3 regions of the Paenibacillus sp. WLX2291 genome follow, and region 1 is predicted to be linked to each of the others. Evidence: riboswitches for the same ligand, from Rfam matches in the RefSeq annotation. Region 1 holds a riboswitch; each other region holds the start of a gene.

Region 1 (7,013 bases):
GTATTCGAGGCATGGCGTGAACGGAAGCCGCGTATGTTGTATCGCCTGCAATCGGTACAGCGTATTCTTGAGCATGTACGCGGCACAACCGTATAATCTATTGGAGGCTATAGAATATTTCATGAATGATCAGGAGAAACAACATCCGTCCGAGCAGCAGGCGGAATCGCGTTGGATCGGTACAGCCAATCATGGCTTTGCCGCTTATGCGCAGGAAGAATTAAAACGTGCGTTTGGATCGGTGAAAAGTTCCGTACTGGTGCATAGCGAGGTATTGCTGCTAACCCTGCCTGCTAGTGAACAAGACGTACTTGAACAGCTGCAACGTCAACCGCTGATGTTCTTGCGACATATTCAGCCGGTACGTTATGATATCGTGCTAGAGCAATTGGAAGATACGATTGATCCGCTGGATACACTAGTAGAATTGCTACTCAAGCGCGAAGAGCTGTACGGTATTCCGCTGTCACTTCAGGTTCGTAAAACGAGCGATGCCGAAACGGATGGCGGCAATGCCTCCGAGCTGCGTCATCGTTTGGAAGAAAAGCTGGAATCGCTGCATGCTGAATTTACCGTACACCAGCCAACATTGACGATTTCCGTGTTCTGGACGTCAGACCGATTATATGCAGGCATTTCACGACCGGAAGATAATCTGTCCGACTGGAACGGTGGAGCGATTCGTTTTCAACGTGAGGAAGGTCAGATTTCACGTGCCAAATTCAAGTTGCTAGAAGCAGAAGCAGTGTTCGGTATTGATTTTACCGCTTTCCGACGCGGATTGGATGTCGGTGCAGCGCCGGGCGGCTGGACATCCTTTTTGCTAGAGCGTGGGATGCATGTAACAGCAGTTGATCCTGCCAAAATGCATTCGTCCCTGCAAAATCATCCCCAGCTCAAAAGCGTTCGCCGCAATGCTTCGGATGTCAAATTCAGTCCCGGCGAATTTGATCTGCTCGTATGTGATATGAGCTGGAGTCCGAAACTGACTGCACGTCTGGTGATCGACTTGCTGGATGCGGTATCACCCGGCGGCACTGTTATTGTGACCGTTAAGTTGATGCACAAAAAGCCGCTTGCCGTCATTCGTGAAGTCATTCAATCGTTCGAAGATGCGCGACTGCAAGTACAGCGTGCCAAGCAATTGTTTCACAACCGTGATGAAATTACGCTGTATATGGTAAAATATTAATATGTAGTTGCTGTATATCTTCCAAGAAGGATGTGCATGATGCAAAATACTATTTATCGTTATTGGCCGGATATGGAACGCTTTGTTGAATCCATTCGCAATATTCCTGAAACGGAGCTGGATTATAAACCGGCGCCAGAAGCATGGAGTATTCGTGAAATTGTCGTTCATCTGTTTGATGTGGAAATTGTATTGCAGCATCGCTTGAAGTTGATTTTGTGTGAAGCAGAGCCGCCGACACTGGTTGCCTTTGATCAGGATCGTTGGGCGCAGCGTTTGAATTATGCTGGTTTGGATCTGGAGCATCATTTGCAAGCATTGCTGGCGATGCGACGTGCTTTTGTACCCGTACTGGAAACGATTAGCGAAGAAGATCAGCATCGCATCGGCATTCATACGACCGACGGTGAGATTACGGCGCGTATGGTCGTTGATAAGCTGTGTGTGACGCATCTGGAGTCGCATGTCAAACAAGTGCAGCGTAATCGCGATGCCTTTGCATCAGCCAAGTAATTGTCATCTGTCTTTACATTGCTCGCAACATCATTTATAATTCAAGTACATTGAATATGCAGCGGACAGGGAAAGCATCCCGTTTGAGTGAATGCCATTATGGCGTTTATTCGGCGGGATGCTTTTCTTTTTTATACCCGCTTGAACGGATCATTCACTGGTCGCTGCCATAACGATAAGGAACTGTAATGGGGCATTGTGATACCGTTACAGGGGAGGAGATACGGTGATGGTTTTCCCAACACGATTGCAGCAAGGGACGATAGTGGAGCAACGGTATCATATTGAACGACAGATTGGCAGTGGCGGGATGAGTCATGTATATTTGGCACATGATCTGAAGCTGCCGGGCAAACAATGGGCGATTAAGGAGACGGTATCGTTACCGTCCAAATACCGTGAAGCTGCTGCTGAAGCGCGCATGTTGACAACACTGGTACATCCATGTCTGCCGCGTATCGTCGATTATATTCAAAATGATCCAGATGGTTACACCTATCTTGTAATGGACTATATCGATGGAGATACGTTGGAACATAAATTTCAAATGGAGCCGCATACAGTGGATGGCGATTTTATTATGCGGTGCGGAGATCAGCTACTCAGTGTGCTGGAATATCTACATCAGCACAATCCGCCGATCGTATTCCGCGATATGAAGCCATCGAATGTGATGATTACATCTCAGGGTGAAATTCGGTTGATTGATTTTGGCATTGCTCGTACGTTTAAGCCAGACGAGAATCAAGATACAGTCAAGTTAGGAACGGTAGGTTTTGCCGCTCCAGAACAATACGGCAGTGGACAGACGGATCATCGTTCTGATCTGTATGGATTGGGAGCATTGCTGTTGTATCTATGTACTGCGGGTCAATATAGTGAATGGAAAAGTGAGGTGGAATCATCTATCCGTAACGATGTAAAGCCTGCTTTTATACAGATGCTACGTCGTTTATTACAATATAGCCCTGCCAATCGTTTTCAATCGGCAAGCGAAGCGAGAACTGCGCTAAATCTAGCAATCGGGCATTCTGCTGCTCAAGCCGGAAGTGATCATCCTTCGACTATGCTGAAATGGAACAAAACAACACAGGTGATTGCTTTGATTGGGGCGACACCGGGAACAGGTACAACTCATACAGCAGTTAGCATCGCTCACTACCTTGCCCGGCTTGGGCACAAAGTCGCACTGGTCGAAATGAATAGTTACCCGGGTGCATTTGCCCGTATCCAGCAGGTAGCATTACAAGGAATGACCGATCAGGAAAGGCTGCGCGAGTCGCGAAGATTTGAACTGGAAGGGGTCGATTACTGGCGCGAAGCAGCACGAGCGGAAGTTGTTTCACTCCTCAGCGGCAGTTATCATTTTTTGATACTGGATCTTGGTGGATATCGGCGCAATGATCGACTGGAGGAGTTTTTACGCGCTGATTTGCCGCTTGTTGTTGGCTCTGGGGCGGAATGGCGGTATCAGGATATACTGAATATGGTTCATGATTTGAGGCGTTATTCGCAGGAGAAATGGCAATATTGTTTACCACTGGCACAAGAGGAAGCGGTGCAACGGCTGCAACGTGAATTGGGGAGTGACCATGTGTATGGGTTGCCAGCTCAGCCTGATCCGTTTGATCGACAGCAGGATATGGACGAATTGCTTACCCTTCTTTTGCGCAATTATTTGCCCGCCATCCCGCGAAAGAAGCGCTTTCGATTCCATCTTTCCCTGTTTTAAATTTGATATTCAACAATTAGAATGCAAAAAGTCTCAGACGTAGATTCACTGGACAGGGTACATAAGATCATTCCATACTCGGCCTTTTATCACTTTGAAGCAATAGTAATATATTATAAGCTGTACTAAACGGCTATCTGCGAACTCATCCACATCTATTCACTCTCTATTCGTAGCAAACATCATACCACATACGGGCCATCTGCAAACATTGTACAGACATCAATACAGGCTGCGATAAAGGTTGCAATGATTCATCACTTTTTACAGAAAATATTTGCACCAATGATCATTATCGATTGCAATCTGATGTGCTATCAATTCTGTTGCCTGTATACACAAACGCACAAACAGGATCATAAACCGACTGCTTATGATCCCACGGATAGCCAGGGAGATAAGGAGGAGTGAATATGACGACGGTTATGTTTTGGAGTCCGGATAACGGACAGGGTAAAACGTCTGCGCATACAGTTATTACTGCGATTACAGCTGCATTGCAATACAGGGCACGTCTGCTTCTCTGCCATAATGATGAACGTGGACATGGTGTAGAATATGGAATTACAGCGGATTTGAGCGAGCCAGTGGCAGACATCTGGAAGAACGGGCCTGGCATTGATCGTCTGCATTATTTGCAGCAGTCAGGTATTCTGAATGCAGGCAATGTGACCGATTATATGGTGCCGCTAGTACGTGATCGGCTTCATTTACTGGCAGGAACACAACATGCTCACAACGAAGCAAACCGCAATCCTGTATTTTGGAACAATCTATTTCAGGCGGCAAGTCATCATTATGACTTGGTGTTAATGGATGCAGGTTGTGGCGAAGACAAGCTGCCATTGCTTGAATTGGCAGACCTCGTAGTTGTGAATCTGGGACAAAACCGCGAGTCCTTGCACAACTTTTTTGCCAACCCATTATATGCGGATTGGGAATGGAGTTCTTCATGGATGCCGGTAATCGGAGCATATCAACCGAAAGGCAAACTGACAGAAACCGAAATCAGTCGTCGTTTTGGGTTGCAGCGCCAGTTATACACACTGAATCATTGCCAGCCTTTACAGGATGCATGGAATGTACAACGCCTGCTGTCTTTTATGCGAAATCGGCTTGTTCTCGATTGGCCAGAGCAACAATTGGGTCAATTTTTCAGACAATCGTTTTTGCTGACATCGGGTATTCTCGAACAGCTTGAGCAACAGGAAAATGCAGCTTTGCCACAGCAAGCCGTACTGGCGGGTGAACGGTCTAGCATTCATCGGATTCGTCATCTGGCATTGAAAATGCCATCGCTTGTATATTCTCCCGTTTGATTGTAAACAGATCGACTTCCTGAACCTGCTAAGCTTAATCATGTAACAGATGGTAAATAATAAATTGTAACTAGCAGATTATAAAGTGCACCCAGGGTGCATTTACATAAACAGCGATAAACCTGTATATGAAAATAGCAGCTTCATTTGCTTTATTGATACAGGTTTGCTAAGATGAGAATGTTTCAAACGACAACAGCATATCCATATGCACTAGGGGAGCCTTTATAGGCTGAGATGACAGCATACTGCTGACGAACCCTTTGGACCTGATCTGGATCATACCAGCGTAGGGAAGTGGAAGAGCATATCCGATATGAGGAAATGAAGACGTATTCCGGGTTTTAAATAGCATCTAATGTTGTATCAGCATGATCGGTTATATTCTATTACATGATAGTTACTATGGGATGGATCGCGATCAGGCAATATAATACGGTAAATGATGTGAATATAATAGTTAACCGGAATAGATTATGATCATCTTCAACCTCATGAATCTGCCTTTGCTCTGGGTAGCAGAAGGATCACTGATTTGCAGGTGAATCCGAGTGCAAACCCTGTTTATTTCATAACGATAAAATAAACAGCCACTTTCCAATTGGAAGGTGGCTGTTTTGCGTATATTGGTATCTGCAAGGCAGTTATACAAACGAAGCATACAAAGAAGGTGATCCAATGGAACTGCATGTAGTGACTCCCGGTACGCTAACGCAACAAGGTGTGATAGACATTAGTGTACGTATTCATCCTTACGTGACAGCAATCCATATTCGTGAAAAAAGCTGGACAGAGCAACAAATCATACAGACCGTTCAGCAGATGTTGCTGCGAGATATACCTGCTTTTTTGATTGTCATTAATAATCATCCGCAATTGGCGCTGGAATTAGGGGTTGGAGGTGTACATTTACCAGAATTTGCAGCTATGTATACCGCCAGTGATTGCATTGAGTCAGACAACAAATCTTCGACCAAATCCAATCACAACATTGCTCAATCATCTTCATTAACGATCAGTCGTTCCGTTCATAGTGTTGAACGTGCATGGGAAGCAGAACAGGAAGGCTGTCATTATGCAATATTCGGACATATTTACGCTACCCAGTCCAAGCACGGAGTCGAACCGCGCGGAGTAGAGCAACTGGCAAAAGTCTGTTCAGCAACAAATATGCCTATAATCGCAATTGGCGGCATACAGCCACATCATTGTGCAGAATTACATGCTGCTGGTGCGGCTGGCATAGCGGTGATGTCTTCCATATTCACTGCCAGTTCTCCGCTGCAAGCAGTCCAACAATATGCAGATGCTATACAACAGACTGGTTCTGCGCAACAAGCAGTTTACAACAAACGTCCACGAGAGATGAACGGGACAACAGGGAGTGGCATTCATGAGACATGAAGGACAGTACGATGTGATTGTCGTTGGCGCGGGCGCAATTGGAGCAGCGATTGCACTGGAATGTCAGAGCCGTGGAGCAAACGTCGCGATAGTAGAAAAACAACGACCAGCAGCAGGAGCTTCCGGTGCAGCAGGTGGAATGTTGGCTGCATCGTCTGAGCATTTTGTGCATCAGGATTTGCAGCGACTCGCATTACGCAGTCGTTCATTGTATCCGGCGCTTGCGCAGCGTTTGTATAACTGCACTGGAATCGACATTGGTTTGCGCAAGGAAGGATTTCTTTTACCAATTGAAGATACTGCCAACACTATAAATGTTGCTGCCTCTATAGGGAATGCTGCCGATACTAGCCCGCAGCAAGGGTTGGAATGGTGGAATGCTATACGATTGGCAGATGTTGAGCCGTATATACGGGCAGAGCAAGGTATGATGTACAACCCGGATGAGTTGCAGCTAATTCCTAAGCTACTTACCGAAGCATTGGTAGGTGCAGCCATTCATGGCGGGGCAGATGTTTATCGAAATTATGATGTGAACCGTCTGTTGCGAGAAACGGGAGGTAATGGTGCCGTTTGCGGTGTAGTGACCGATGATTCGATACTACGCAGTGAGCATGTAGTACTTGCTTCTGGGTTGGGTACATCAAGGCTGTTGATGGCTGAACACTGGCAATTGCCATTTGTTCCGGTTAAAGGAGAACTCATCGAACTTCAGACACCTGTACCGTGGCTGCATCACACGATCTATGGCGAGCAGATATATTTGATTCCCAAGCATGATCACAAAATTTGGGTAGGAGCAACAAGCAAACCGGGACAGCATGACACTACCTTTACAGCAGGAGCAGTGATG
Region 2 (7,013 bases), 1.5 Mb from region 1:
CTTCCGCCATAGATAGGGCGGTTAACGCTTCCTGTGTCCACTCCATCGAAAAGCAATATCCGCTATACAGCACATACAAACCGGATAACCGATGAAACATGCGTTGTTGGTAGATATGTGAGGTGATCGTTTCAAAAGAAGCTTTGGCTTGTTCCAATTGCCGCGTATGTACATAAGCTTCAAGGCGAATCTGCTGTGCCGTCAACCATGTTTCGCTGCCATGTGCCAGCAATGGTAGCCACAATTCCAATTGGTGTAGCACATCATGATATTGCCCGAGCGAACGGAAGTGCTGGATTTTATAAAAAAGCAATGCTTGACGTAGCGGTGTCGGCAATTGAATATGATCTTGCCGTCCGAAGTGCTCCAGATATACGTTCAAATAGGACTGATGTACATACCGATACGCATCCTGATCGTTCAACTGCTGATAGTAGGTCGCCTTCATGAGTGCGGTTGTCAACTCCACAGTCAGCGCTGGATGCCGATCCGGCAGAACATTCACGCTCTGCTCCGAAATGGATGAAGCCTGTGCCGACAACATGTCCACAATTCGCTGTGCTTCTCGTAAAATATGCTCCTCAGTGTTGTCCGTCTGTGTAATATAGTCCGTCTCTACGCCAAGACGCTGTGCTACAGCTTGTGCCAGATCATCCGGTAGCGGATAACGCCCCGCCAAAATATTGGAAAAGTGCGCCTGTGTCACCAAGCCGTCAGTTAACTCCTTGCGGGACAATTGCTTCTTATCGCAGAGGTATTGTATTCGTTCTTTTAGCATACAGATTGCTCCTTCCGGCATCGCTTGCGTATGCTCTCCTGTGTGCATATGTTGATTCGATCTCTACATTGATGAACAGTTACTCTATATTTCAGTAGGATCATACGCAGCTCGTATACACACAGGAGATTTTCAATCCCATTATAGGCAAATGCACACAGCAACTCAAACGATGCGGAATAACCTTCAACCTAAGTGTTCCATGATCACTTTTTTCAAATGCTGTGCTGCGGTTGAAGGCTCGTCAGACGCAGCAATGGCGGAGATGACCGCGACACCATCGGCACCGTCGATTAATACCGGCGCAGCATTATGTTCGTGAATGCCGCCGATGCCGACCAGTGGGATAGTCAGTCCAGAGTGGCGTAATTGCTGGATAACTTCTGTGCCGCGTACTGGCTCTGCATCGTCTTTGGATGTGGTGGGATAGATCGGACCGATGCCCAGATAGTCTGCTCCCGCGGCGATGGCGCGGCTGGCTTCGACTAGTGAATGGGACGATACGCCGACAATTTTGTCAGGACCGAGGCGCTCACGTATCCATTCTGCCGGGGCGTCGTCCTGTCCGACATGCAGCCCATCCGCATCCAGCTCCAATGCCAGCTCCAGATCGTCATTCACGATAAACGGCACCTGATGCTTCCGGCAAATATCCTGCAAACGCCGTGCCAGCTTCACATATGCTGAGCCGTGCAGCGCTTGTATGCCCTTTTCCCGGTATTGAAATAGCGTAACGCCACCGGCAATCGCCTGCTCCAGTACCTGCTCTGGCGTATGCTTGCAATTCACACTGCCCATGACGAGATAAAGAGGCAAGCGTTCACGTATCCATTGTATGCGTGTTGTCGTACCGCTGGATGGTAGATGATTCATCGTACAGCACCCCTTTTTCGATAGGCAAAATGATTGGTCGGTCCGTGTACGGAGCCGATGCCCAATCCGTCTTCGATTGCTGCATGCACGAATGCTTTGGCGGTTTGTACTGCTTCCAGCAATCCGTTGCCTTTGGCTAATTCAGCGGTCATAGCTGCGGAATAGGTACAGCCCGTGCCATGCGTATGCGGAGTGTCTACACGCGGACGCTCTACATAATGAAATTGCGTACCGTCGAACAGTACATCGACTGCTTGCGCGGTGGATGTATCATGCCCGCCTTTGATAACGGCGGCACGAGCGCCCATCTGAACAAGTTGCCGCGCCGCCTGTTCGCGTTCGCTTAGTGTGCGGATGGTGTTACCCGTTAAGAGTTCCGCTTCCGGTACATTGGGCGTGATGACTGCCGCCAGCGGCAATAGCTCCTGAATGAGCGCTTGCATCGCCTGTTGTTGCAGCAGTACGGAACCGCCCTTTGCCACCATCACGGGATCGATTACCAGCTTGCTCCACTCATACTGTCGCACGGCTGCTGCCACTTCGCGAATAATGTCAGCGCTGAATAACATGCCGGTCTTCACCGCATCCGGCTGTAGATCGTCGCCGATGGAATGCAGCTGCGCGACCACACCTTGCTGCTCAACAGGATATACGCCCTGTACGCCGGCAGTATTTTGCGCGGTAACAGCGGTCACTACGGACATACCGTATACTCCTAGCTCCTGAAATGTTTTCAGATCTGCCTGAATGCCTGCACCGCCGCCGCTATCCGAGCCAGCAATCGTTAATGCCTGATGAATACGCATCGTATATTCTCTCCTTTCTGTTCAAGATAGATGATGATCTGGCTGATGAATGTCTGATTTCTGAGTCATACGCGCCCGCTGCTGTACTTGCTCCGGCGTAACCGTACCTAACATATTTAACAGCTCGATCTGAAAACTACCCGTTCCATGCTGCCCGGCACGTTCCGCCGCCAGCTCCGCAGCTACTCCGTAAAAGGTCAACGCCGCTACCGACGACTGCAACAATTGCGCCCGACTTCCATCCGTAACCGCAGCAAATGCAGACACAACCGAGCTAAGTAGACAACCTGCTCCTGTGACCTGTGTGAGCAGAGGATGACCGTTGGCGATGCCATACACTTGATCCCCATCTGTCACCAGATCCTCAGCACCTGTAATGACCACGATGCAGTGCAACTGGCGCGCCGCCCGAATTGCCAGTTGTACGCGGTCGCCATCTCCGCCGCCTGCATCGACGCCTTTGATCTGCCACGCTTCTCCAATGACGTTGGCAACTTCCGCCACATTGCCGCGCACAATATCGACGCGCACTTCTTCCGTAATTTGCTGAGCAGAAGCGGTGCGGTAGGGCGTCGCTCCGGCACCTACCGGATCGAATACTACCGGTACACCGGCATGATTCGCCGCTTTGCCTGCTAACAAAATCGACTGCACGACATACGGATCAAGCGTACCGATATTGAGCATGACGGCTCCTGCCATCGCTGCTACATCCTCTACTTCCTCATGTGCAAATGCCATAAATGGCGAGGCGCCCAGCGCCAGCAATCCATTCGCAGTAAAGTTCGTAACGACAACATTGGTAATATTGTGAACAAGCGGCTGACGCTCCCGTACCGTTCGCAAAAAAGACATTCTATTTCCTCCTTCAGATGGTTTACAATACAAACAAACGCAAAAAGACCCACCGTTCTCCCGTAGGAGACAGGTGGGTCGTATCCTTTCACTAGAAACCGCCATGTTATGATCACAATGGCTGTCTGTTGCATGAACGAATCGATGTTCCACTTCCCTCCGCTGGTATCATCCAGATCAGGTTCCAAGGGTCCGGAACAATATTCCGTCTCAGCCGTCAGGCTCCCCTAGTGAAATGCGTATAACCTATACAGTTTGATTGTGCCTATACTAGTTGTTGCATGTTTACCATATCACGCTCATGATCATTTGGCAAAAAAGGATCGGTGTACGATACTCAGATCATCCAGTGCTGCCACTGTGTCTGTGCCGCTTCGCGCTCGGCAAGCCATTGGCGCGTATGATCCAGCAGTTCGCGTCGATGCGGACCGGATGAGTACGTATGGTCTGCCTGAAAAATAATCTGCTTATCACAGCGACCTTCCGTCCGTGTCCAAAATTCCTTTTGGTATAGGAACGAATAGTCGACCGGAATCACATCGTCGCCTGTGCCATGCACGACCAGCACATCGCCAGTAAACCGGCGTGCTTCTTGGAACGGTTGGAAGTTGCCCAACGATTCAAAATAAGCCGGCGTGAACGTATAGCTCTGATGATCTGCTTCCCCTTGAATGACCGCCTGCTCATACGTTTCGCGACCGACGATTTTGACAATATCGTTAAATGGATGACCAACCGCCGACCAGAGCACCAAATGATTCACACGGCGATCCCGCACCGCAGTCAGCAGCGCTACCGCACCACCCAGACTGTGACCGAGCAACGTTACACGCGTTGGATCAATATCATTGCAGTTGACGACATAATCCAATACGGTACGCGTCTGCTCAACCATGGACTCAATGCCCTGTTGACCATATTGACCACCACTCTCACCGCAACCCGCATAGTCAAAACGAACAACCATGTATCCGTCTGCTGCCAGTTCGCGCGCACTGTTGACAAACAGGCGATCTGTACCGATCCGATTGCCGATAAACCCGTGGCAGATCACGACCAGCGGTGTTCGCCCTTTACCCTTGCCTTCCGACTTGTGCTCCTGCGCCGGGTAATGAATACTGGCTGCCAGATCTACATCATGATGACGAATCGTAATATTCCGTTCCATGGTAATTCCTCCTTGTCTGTATGGTTGCTGCATGAGGCATGGCTTCATCAGCGCTCCGATATCCATTTCCTCTATTGTTAGATCTGTCCATCTACATGTCAGCTACACAACGCAAAGTGCAAACCAAATGGACAATTTCATTTAAAATTAAATAATTCCGATATGTTTAGTAAGTTTTATTTATATTCCTATAATATCATTTTGCCGAGTGAATTGTCAATCTTGCGAAAGTGTGGCAAAATAGTGGTTTCCGGGTTGATCGGTACATGCGTGCAAGTACGATTGCAAGCGCTATATGTATCAGATGCAGAGCGCCCTGCGCATGGCATCATAACCTGCGACATATCCCGTGTATTCCGGGTAATAGTGAATATACATATCCTGCATATCAGGTATGATCCGCATGTTCGTCCGTAACATTCACTGTCAGACGACAGGCGGTTTAACTATCATAAAATCTAGCGAGAAATGGAGGAACAGCTATGAGTACAGTGCGTCATTTGGTCAAAGACATCAATGTGATCCGGGATCAGCTCAATACGGAAAATCTGAACTATTATGATGATGTGATCGTCTATGTTCGAGATGCCCGGATCGAGCGCCAGTCCGGCGAAGAATTGCTGCTGGAAATGGGACAGCATCTACTGGATGCACAGAAACGGAAGCAGAGCGCCTTACAGCTGTTCGGCAAAGACTCCGACACATATGCCACTCAGTTGATAGAGAATTTGCCGGAGCGCCGGCAACTCAGCAAACCGATGTATTATATTATGATCGTCTGGATCGCGCTTACGTGGGTATTTCTACTGCAAGCACTTGCCGGCTTTTTCAAAATCAACGTCAGCGGCACGGGTGTCGTCGGCGAGATCAGTCTATCGACGCTTGTACTGGTTGCCGCTGGTGCGATCGTGCTGGTGGAGCTGGTCACGCGTGTAGCGAATCAGCCAGTAGAAAAGAGCGATCTGGATCGTCCGCGTATGCAGATCAACGCTCGTTCTGTATTGACGTATGTGGTCATTCTGGTCGCTATTATCGTGGTCGGCAACTATCTGCGTAATGTGATGCCAGTCGTGATCATTTCGCCGTGGATTAGCCTTGTCCTGTGCATTATCGGTATTCTAGGTCAAAAGTTTATCTTTATGCGCCGCTAACGAATGATCCCTTCTATACTATGAATGATGAAAAGGCACGCTGTCGCTAGATTGTGACAGCGTGCCCTTTTTGATTATGCGCGTGCACGCGCAGGACGGAACTCGCGCCATAACAAATATAGAAAATACGGCGCTCCGATCGCCGCCGTTACTAGCCCTGCCGGAAATTCTACCGGTGGTGCCAGAATACGCCCGATCATATCGGCAAGCAGCACAAGCGCTGCACCGACTAGTGCTGTAACCGGAATCAATATGCGGTGTCCCCGGCTGACTAGTCGCCTTGCCATATGTGGACTGACCAGACCAGCGAATCCGATCATGCCCGCCGCTGCGACCGAACCGCCAGCCAGCGCAATTGCGAATCCGAACAACAATAATCGCACCGGCTCCAAACGCAAACCAAGCCCGCGCGACGTCTCATCCCCTAGCGCCAGTATATCCAGCCGCCGCGCCAGTACCCATGTTACTGGCAACGCTAGCCCGATAATAGGTAGCGACTGTATCACCTGATCCCAAGTGCGCCCCCATAGCGATCCATTTAACCATAACAGCACGGTACTAGCATTCGCCGCAAACCGAGTCACGAGCAGTTGAACAAGTGTACTGCCGCACGCGCTAACCGCAATGCCGACTAACGCCAATCGTACGGGATCAATACCACCGCTATACGACAATCCGTACACTAACATTCCACCGACGAACCCACCAATGAGCGCCGCCAGTGGTGTCACCCATACAGGCTGACCGGGCGGCAATATTAGCACAGTCAGCACCGCACCTAGCGAAGCTCCGGCAGAGATGCCGAGCGTATCCGGTGCTGCAAGCGGATTGCGTAGTAACGCCTGTGTGATCAAGCCCGATACTGCCAATCCGCTGCCAACCAGAATCGCGACGACAATTCGTGGCAAACGGTAATGCAGCACAATATACCTTTGATCCGAATCGCTTCGCCCTGTCAAAGCTTGCAGTATATCCAGCCAGCCGATTGATACCGCCCCTACCTTGATACTCAGCAGACTTAGTAGCAGAACGAGCAGCGACAACATCGTCAATACCATCACATTACGCTTCATGCCTGCCTCCTGCTCTGGCGCCGTGCCAAATAAACAAAATACGGTGCTCCGATCAACGCGGTCACGATACCAACCGGTGTTTCCGCCGGAAAATTCACAAAGCGCGAGCACACATCTGCCATCGTTAACAGAATGGCGCCAAGCAATGCACTAAGCGGCAATAGACGGCGATAGTCCGTTCCTAACAAATAGCGCGCGATATGCGGTACGATCAAGCCAACAAACCCAATCGGTCCCACAACAGCTACCGCCGAACCTGCCAACAGTACAACAATCAGCGTCCCGATCAACCGCACTGTCCAGATTCGT
Region 3 (7,013 bases), 2.7 Mb from region 1:
TATATGCGTCTCCTTTCCTATGATCAACTGATCAGTGAAAGGAGACGTTTTATTTTACAGAAAATACAAGCGAAAATGCATCTGATTCCAGATTCTGTCACTATGCTCCACTGCATATACGATCTCTGCCCGACTACCTTGCTGTATGACCTGCGGCTGTGGAGCCTGCGCGTCCACCTGAACAGTCAACCCCGGCAACTGCCAGCGATCAGCGGTAATCTGAATCTCATGCAGAGCAGCCCCTTCTAGCTCGAAGACCAGCTCAATCGGTACAGCAGCCTCCAAATGAGCAGTAATATCCAGACGGCTTACCTCCGTCTCTACGTTAAATGTCATGCCACGCAGATGGGTATTCCAGCTCTGTCCGACCTCCCGCCGTACCATACGCATAGAATATCGCCGTCCCTGCTCATCCAGCCAGTGAGCGGTAGCATGATGCATCTGCCCGTTTGTATTATGACTCCCTGTTAGACCGCCGATCATCAGCTGCGGTGATAGCCAGGCCGTAGCGGTACACACATGCCGATTATGCCCTGGCAGATCACGTTCGCACAACTCCTTGAACTGACGAACCACAAACCGCTCGCCTTGCTGCTCTCTCAGCTGCTGTAACGCTGCTTCTGGTACATCTACACCAACTAGCGCAATAAGCAGATCATGGCTTGTTTCGCAGTTTATGCTTGTGAGATGACGCTTTGATTCGCCCAGCGCCAGATAGAGCAGCACACCAATGGAACTGTGACTAGTGATCTCATTCTCGTAGCTACGTGCAAACGGTCCGCATATATTTTCCATAGCAGGGCTGTAAAATGCAGAGATATCTTCCCACAATCCGTGTTCCAGCTGTAACCCAATATTGCGAAACGATACCGAACGTCCATACACTCGCCACATGCCTAGCACCGTCAGATCGACCCCATAATACGTACTGGAATTGAATTCGGCAAAGGAATGCAGCTCCCTATAATCGTCCAGCAGCGCCATTGCTCCACGCTCTGCATGCTGAATCCAGTCTCTCTGTTCATACCGATGCCCATAATAATGCGCGATAAACAGATGCATCAATTCAATATTCGTATTCGTCGGAATGGATTGCGATACATACCGCTTCAGCGATGTGGATACCGCACGCTGCATCGCCTCATCCATCCGTGCCACCTGTTCGATCGACAACCGATCTTCAAAATGCTCCAAAATCACCGCAAACGTACAGGCAATAAACTCGCGCCAATTTGGATCAAAGCTCTCCCATACCCGCGGAAATACTTCATCCGCCGCTCGCCAAAATTGCTCCTTATACTGTGTCTGCTCCTCCAGCTGTGCATACTGCGCAAACCGACGATACACTTCTGCCAGCGCGTCCTGCTGCGCATATCCATATCCCGGCGAAAAGGTTCCCCAAGCTGTATGCCCGGATGGTGGAGCTTGCTGCTCTGGCGATGCACGGAATGTCCCTTCATAGATCTCGCCTTGCTGCGTCAGCTGCATCTCCAGCACACGATCAATGATGCCGCTCGCCATCTGTACATCTTTCAGACTACCGCGCAGCAGCAGTCCAAGCGCATAATGAGCGCTTTCCCGTGTATCGTGCTGCCCCTCTTCATCCCATATCATGCTCTCCTGCTCGTCGTATCGTGTATCCAGCTGTTCCATCGCTTGCTTCATCAAAAACATCTTGTCCGGCGATAAGGAACTCGCAATAGTGCTCCACTTTGTCATAGTAAAGATCATCCTTTCGCAACGTATAGTATATAGTAGCTTCTGGTGACTGGGACTAGCTTGTAAATGGCTACATTGCACTAGCCTGATTGTTTCAGTGCGACAGATCGCTGTTTCTGCATCTGCTTACAGACTTGGCGATGCCGTTATGTATTCCAAAGTATGGTGCTGTCTCTGCCATCCGGCAATAAACTTGTTTTCGTTCATAAACCGAATGTCCTATCGCGGACTGTCGCGTCGTCTACAATCCTATTCGTTGTAAGCCTTTGAGCAACTTGCTGCATGTCATACAAAAAACGCCGCATCGGCAGGATCACCTACCAATCGGCGTTTTGTCACACTGTCCTACTACCGGGAATCCCGATAACAAGATCAGCAATTTTCATTTAATTTATGAGCTGGCTCCCGGCGTTTGCGATGCTTGTACTGCAAATACGAATCCAGAATACGATCCAGCTGTTCTGACTGATCAATCACCCGGTGATCCCGAATGCCATGTTCGGCTGCCATCTGGTTCAGAATGCGGCGCTCCTGCTCGATTTGCTGTTCAATCTTTTCCAGGTCCAAGGAAAACACCTCCCGTAAAATACCCCTTCCAACGTGCATGCTCTGTCTGATTACGGGCATATTTTCCATCACCATATCCCGCGATTGTATGGTTTGATCTGCGAAAGAATGCTGCTTCATCTATATGTCTTAGTTGTTTACATTAAATTGTTGGTATTATATTGGTTATACCTTACTTTCATGTGACGTTTCAAGTTCCTACAGTACCTATTTTATCCTTATTTTGGAAACAAAAAATGACAAAAAATCCGGTTTGGAATTTTGTATTTCGGGATAGAAATTTACAAAATTCGTCACCGGATTTTACGAATGCCTACTATGACAAGGATTTACCTGTGTAACAAAATACGACAGCAAGGCTGATCGTATCTCTTAGGTGTAACCGCAACCGGCAGGATTAGCCCTGCCAGGTTTGCTTATTGCCGTCCTGATCGGTATATTCGATTGTTTGTGGTTTGATATCCAGTACGACATAATCGGGATCATCCGGTCCAGAGAACCATTGCTTGAAATCGTCTTTCCAGACGCGCTGCTTCAGCTCGGCATCATCAGACACCGTTGCCGTTGCCTGTACTTCAACCACTTCGTTATTGCCGCCTTTTTCGTAACCTAGCAGCAGATAGCAGTTCGGGTTTTGTTCCAATTCTTCAACTTTATGCGTTTTGCGATCCGTTGCCAGATGGATGTTCAATCCTTCATTGTAGAGCGCCATATAACGAACTTTCGGCTTGTTATTCTCTACTGTACCAAATGCACAAAATGGATTGTCAGACAGGGCTTTGATGATTGCTTGTTCTTCGATGGATGTACTCATGATCAAGCTCCTTTCGCAAGTGGGAAGATAAGGTATTGGTTGTTCCAGATTCTGCTTCTATCATGGACATGTATCCTGATCACTCAGTTGTATTCGTCCTATGACAACGGATATACATACGTATGATCCGTTAATGGTATAAAAAATACTTCATTGCATACATACCCGATGCGGCTGGCAGTGAACCTGTTACAGCTTGTTTTGGGACGGTTCGGTGCGAATGTATCGCCTGCTTGCTGTTGTATTAGCATCCGTTTACTATGAACATCCGCTTTCTCATTCCAACGGTTCAGCCCGCGGTTCAGCTGTATGTTTCGACGATACGCTCGCGGCTGACCTGCTGGACAGTTATGCCCTGCTCGTCTATAATTACAGCTAGAAAAAGCGCATATCTGTCTAGGGGAGCTGGGAAGCCGGCTGAGAGTGTATTCCAACAATACTGACCCTTATACCTGATCTGGATAATGCCAGCGTAGGAAGTGAAGCATGCCATGTATGTCTACTCATATATGCACCTATGTCGTCCCTGTCCGGGGCGCTTTTTTTATATAACAAGCACGATATTCAGAGGGGAGTCTTACCGAAACATGAATACATTACGCAACAAAACAGGTGTGCTGATTCTGCTGTCTCTGGTGCTACTGATAACTGCCTGCGGACAACGCAGTAGTGATAGTCAGAACAGCACTGGCAGCACTGACAACGGAACTGCATTACAAGATGTGCAGGTCGTGCTGGATTGGACGCCGAATACGAATCATACCGGTCTGTATGTAGCTCAAGAGATGGGATATTACAAGGAAGCTGGTCTGAATGTGAAGATCATTCAGCCCGGTCAAGGCGGCGCAGATACGATGGTCGCTTCCGGTCAGGTGCCGTTTGGCATTAGCTATCAGGAGAGCGTGACGCAGGCGCGTGTACAGGATGTGCCGCTCGTCTCACTGGCAGCAGTCATTCAGCATAATACGTCCGGCTTTGCCGCTCCGGTAGATCGCGGCATCAAGTCGCCGAAGGATATGGAAGGCAAGTCATACGGCGCATGGGGTTCACCGGTCGAAGAAGCCGTCATGAAGTCGATCATGGACACAGACGGCGGTGATGTTAGCAAGGTGAAGAGTGTGAATATCGGCGATGCAGACTATTTTACAGCTGTCAAAAAAGGCATTGATTTCGCGTGGATCTTCTACGGCTGGACGGGAATCGAAGCCGAGCTGCGCGGCGAACCGCTCGATATGCTGTACGTCAAAGACTACTCACCAAATCTCGACTATTACACACCGGTTATCGTAACGAACGAGAATGAGATCAAAAACGATCCCAAACTGGTGAAGGCATTCATGTCTGCCACAGCCAAAGGCTATGCATATGCCATCGCCAATCCCGACAAAGCTGCTGATATTCTAATCAAAGCCGTTCCCGATCTCGATCCCGAACTGGTCAAAGCAAGCCAGAAGTGGTTATCGCCGCGCTATCAGGATGACGCTGCTCAGTGGGGTCTGCAAAAAGAATCCGTCTGGGCAGGTTACGCCGACTGGATGTACAAACAGAAGCTATTGGAGCAGCCGCTAGATGCAAGCAAGGCGTTTACTAATGACTTCTTGCCGTCCGCTTCGGCAACGACCCAAGACACTACGACCACAACAGATACTACAGCAAAATAAATAGTCATTTCCGTATACAAGCATCATTTGCATATACAGGTATTGCAAGTTTGCCATACCATATCGTCGTATAACAGGTTTCATCATCTCTCATCTTTGTATTCAAGGAGGCAGATTCCATGTCCAAGACACTACTCAGCATTCAGGTCATTCCCAAAACACAGCCCGGCGAGGATTCTTACGATTACGTCGATGCCGCGATTGAAGTCATTCAGTCCTCTGGCGTTCCCTACGAAGTACATCCGCTGGAAACGACGATGGAAGGCGAATTGGAGGAGCTGCTGGATATCGTGCGCCGTATGCATGAAGCACTGGTCGCCAAAGGAAGTCCCAGCATCATTTCCCAGATCAAAATCGCCCATAATCCCACCGGCATCAGCATGAACGGTCTAACGGAGAAATACCGAGCATGACGGTACGTGAATGGTGGAAAGGCATATGGCCGCCCTCAGGGGCGGTCGTTTTGTTACTGTTGCTCTGGCAGGCGGCGACGTCGCTGTTCGGAATTGAGGATTGGATTCTACCCGCTCCGCTGCAAATTGCGCATGAAGCGTCCAGCAGCTATGAACGGCTGCTTGGGCATACGTGGGCGACGCTCAAGCTGACACTGTCCGGCTTTGCGATCGGTACGGCAACCGGGCTGATCGTGGCAGGTGTGCTGCATTATGTTCCCTTTCTCCGGCGTGCCCTATATCCGCTGCTCATTCTTAGTCAAAATATTCCGATTATTGCGCTCGGGCCGCTACTCATTATCTGGTTTGGCTTTGGCATATTATCCAAGCTGATCGTCATCGTGCTAGTCTGCTTTTTCCCGATTACGGTTGCCGCACTCGGTGGATTAGCCGGTACAGATCGCACCATGCTAAACTATATGCAAATGATCGGTGCTTCTCGCAGTCAGATCTTCTGGAAGCTGGAATTGCCGTACAGTTTGCCTGCCGTCTTTTCTGGATTGCGCATCGCCGCGACGTATAGCATTATGGGTGCTATTATCGCGGAATGGATTAGCAGTGATCAAGGGCTGGGCTATTATATGCTGCTGCAAAAGTCCGCCTTCCGTACGGATCGGATGTTTGTGGCGATCATGATTGTGGTGCTGCTCAGTCTGCTCATGTTCTCCATCATTGTATGGCTGGAGAGATGGTGCATTCGCTGGCAATCATCACAGCAACAAGGGAGGGACAAAGCTTGAATCGTGACAATACACACCATAATGGCAAACTCCATGTTACCGGTCTGAATGCTGACAATGAATTAGCAGGTATAGGCGGACTCACTACAACAACGGATGCGGACTCATTCGGAGTCCAGATGAACGGTCAATCTACAGCCAATCCTGCTTTTCTGGAGCTTCAATGGATTAGCAAGTCGTTCGGCAAAGGTGCAAGTCGCTTGCATGTACTGGATAATATCTCCATATCCGTACAGCAAGGCGAATTTGTTTCCATTATCGGTCCGTCCGGTTCTGGCAAAAGTACCTTGCTGCAAATGATCGGCGGTGTGATGCTACCGGACAGCGGCGACATTGTGTTGGATGGGCAATCCATCACTGGACAGCGTGGCAAGGCAGGCTATATGCCACAGCAACCTGCCTTGCTGCCATGGCGGAATATCGAGGACAACGTCATGATGGCACGCGAGATTGCCGGGATGCCGCGCCGTGAATCGCTGGAGCAGGCACGTCGCTGGCTAGAGCGCGCTGGATTAGGTGAGTTCTGTACTGCCTATCCGCATACGCTGTCTGGCGGTATGCAGCAGCGTGCTGCCTTTGTCCGTGCTCTGCTTGGTCCGCAGTCGCTACTCTGTCTCGATGAGCCATTCAGCGCGCTGGATGCCTTCACACGTAGCGAAATGCAGTCTTGGCTGCTCAGCATCTGGGAAGAGACGCGGCGGTCGGTCGTATTCATTACGCATCATATTGAAGAGGCATTACTGCTATCTGATACGATCTACGTGCTGTCTGCGCGCCCGGCGCATGTATTGGAAAAGATCAGTATTCCGTTTGCCCGTCCGCGGCGTGAAGAACTGGTGGACACACCGGAGTTTGTGGCATTGCGACGCAGGTTGACCAATCTGCTGCGCGCGGAGGTGAGTACGATATGAAGTTGATCGATACGCATATTCATCTAGATCAATATAGCGATACACATATTCGCACGATCATTCGGCAGCTGCCGCTTGCTGGGGTAGAGCAATTGATCGCTGTGTCCATGAACCGAGAATCCTGTCTGCGCACTGAAAAGCTGGCACGG

The links. Region 1 has a riboswitch for thiamine pyrophosphate ahead of ACDE64_RS13420 (thiamine phosphate synthase). Riboswitches for the same ligand answer to the same signal wherever they lie in the genome.
Region 2: it holds a riboswitch for thiamine pyrophosphate, as region 1 does, so the genes downstream of both, thiM (hydroxyethylthiazole kinase) here and ACDE64_RS13420 (thiamine phosphate synthase) in region 1, are expected to answer to the same signal.
Region 3: it holds a riboswitch for thiamine pyrophosphate, as region 1 does, so the genes downstream of both, ACDE64_RS01770 (ABC transporter substrate-binding protein) here and ACDE64_RS13420 (thiamine phosphate synthase) in region 1, are expected to answer to the same signal.

The regions. Positions count from the first base shown of each region.
Region 1 is NZ_CP176755.1:3,140,287-3,147,299, reverse strand. Features, by position in the region: gene ACDE64_RS13445 (thioredoxin) at 1-96, shown strand, start outside; gene ACDE64_RS13440 (SAM-dependent methyltransferase) at 122-1,192, shown strand; gene ACDE64_RS13435 (DinB family protein) at 1,229-1,705, shown strand; gene ACDE64_RS13430 (serine/threonine protein kinase) at 1,935-3,437, shown strand; gene ACDE64_RS13425 (hypothetical protein) at 3,851-4,756, shown strand; TPP riboswitch at 4,962-5,069, shown strand; gene ACDE64_RS13420 (thiamine phosphate synthase) at 5,435-6,160, shown strand; gene thiO (glycine oxidase ThiO) at 6,150-7,013, shown strand, end outside.
Region 2 is NZ_CP176755.1:4,660,831-4,667,843, forward strand. Features, by position in the region: gene ACDE64_RS20010 (helix-turn-helix domain-containing protein) at 1-778, opposite strand, end outside; gene thiE (thiamine phosphate synthase) at 965-1,651, opposite strand; gene thiD (bifunctional hydroxymethylpyrimidine kinase/phosphomethylpyrimidine kinase) at 1,648-2,457, opposite strand; gene thiM (hydroxyethylthiazole kinase) at 2,479-3,312, opposite strand; TPP riboswitch at 3,450-3,551, opposite strand; gene ACDE64_RS20030 (alpha/beta hydrolase) at 3,650-4,480, opposite strand; gene ACDE64_RS20035 (DUF1129 family protein) at 4,963-5,631, shown strand; gene ACDE64_RS20040 (FecCD family ABC transporter permease) at 5,706-6,704, opposite strand; gene ACDE64_RS20045 (FecCD family ABC transporter permease) at 6,701-7,013, opposite strand, start outside.
Region 3 is NZ_CP176755.1:421,103-428,115, reverse strand. Features, by position in the region: gene ACDE64_RS01785 (hypothetical protein) at 55-1,719, opposite strand; gene ACDE64_RS01780 (Spo0E family sporulation regulatory protein-aspartic acid phosphatase) at 2,092-2,286, opposite strand; gene ACDE64_RS01775 (pyridoxamine 5'-phosphate oxidase family protein) at 2,684-3,100, opposite strand; TPP riboswitch at 3,489-3,597, shown strand; gene ACDE64_RS01770 (ABC transporter substrate-binding protein) at 3,688-4,761, shown strand; gene ACDE64_RS01765 (MTH1187 family thiamine-binding protein) at 4,881-5,174, shown strand; gene ACDE64_RS01760 (ABC transporter permease) at 5,171-5,953, shown strand; gene ACDE64_RS01755 (ABC transporter ATP-binding protein) at 6,073-6,864, shown strand; gene ACDE64_RS01750 (TatD family hydrolase) at 6,861-7,013, shown strand, end outside.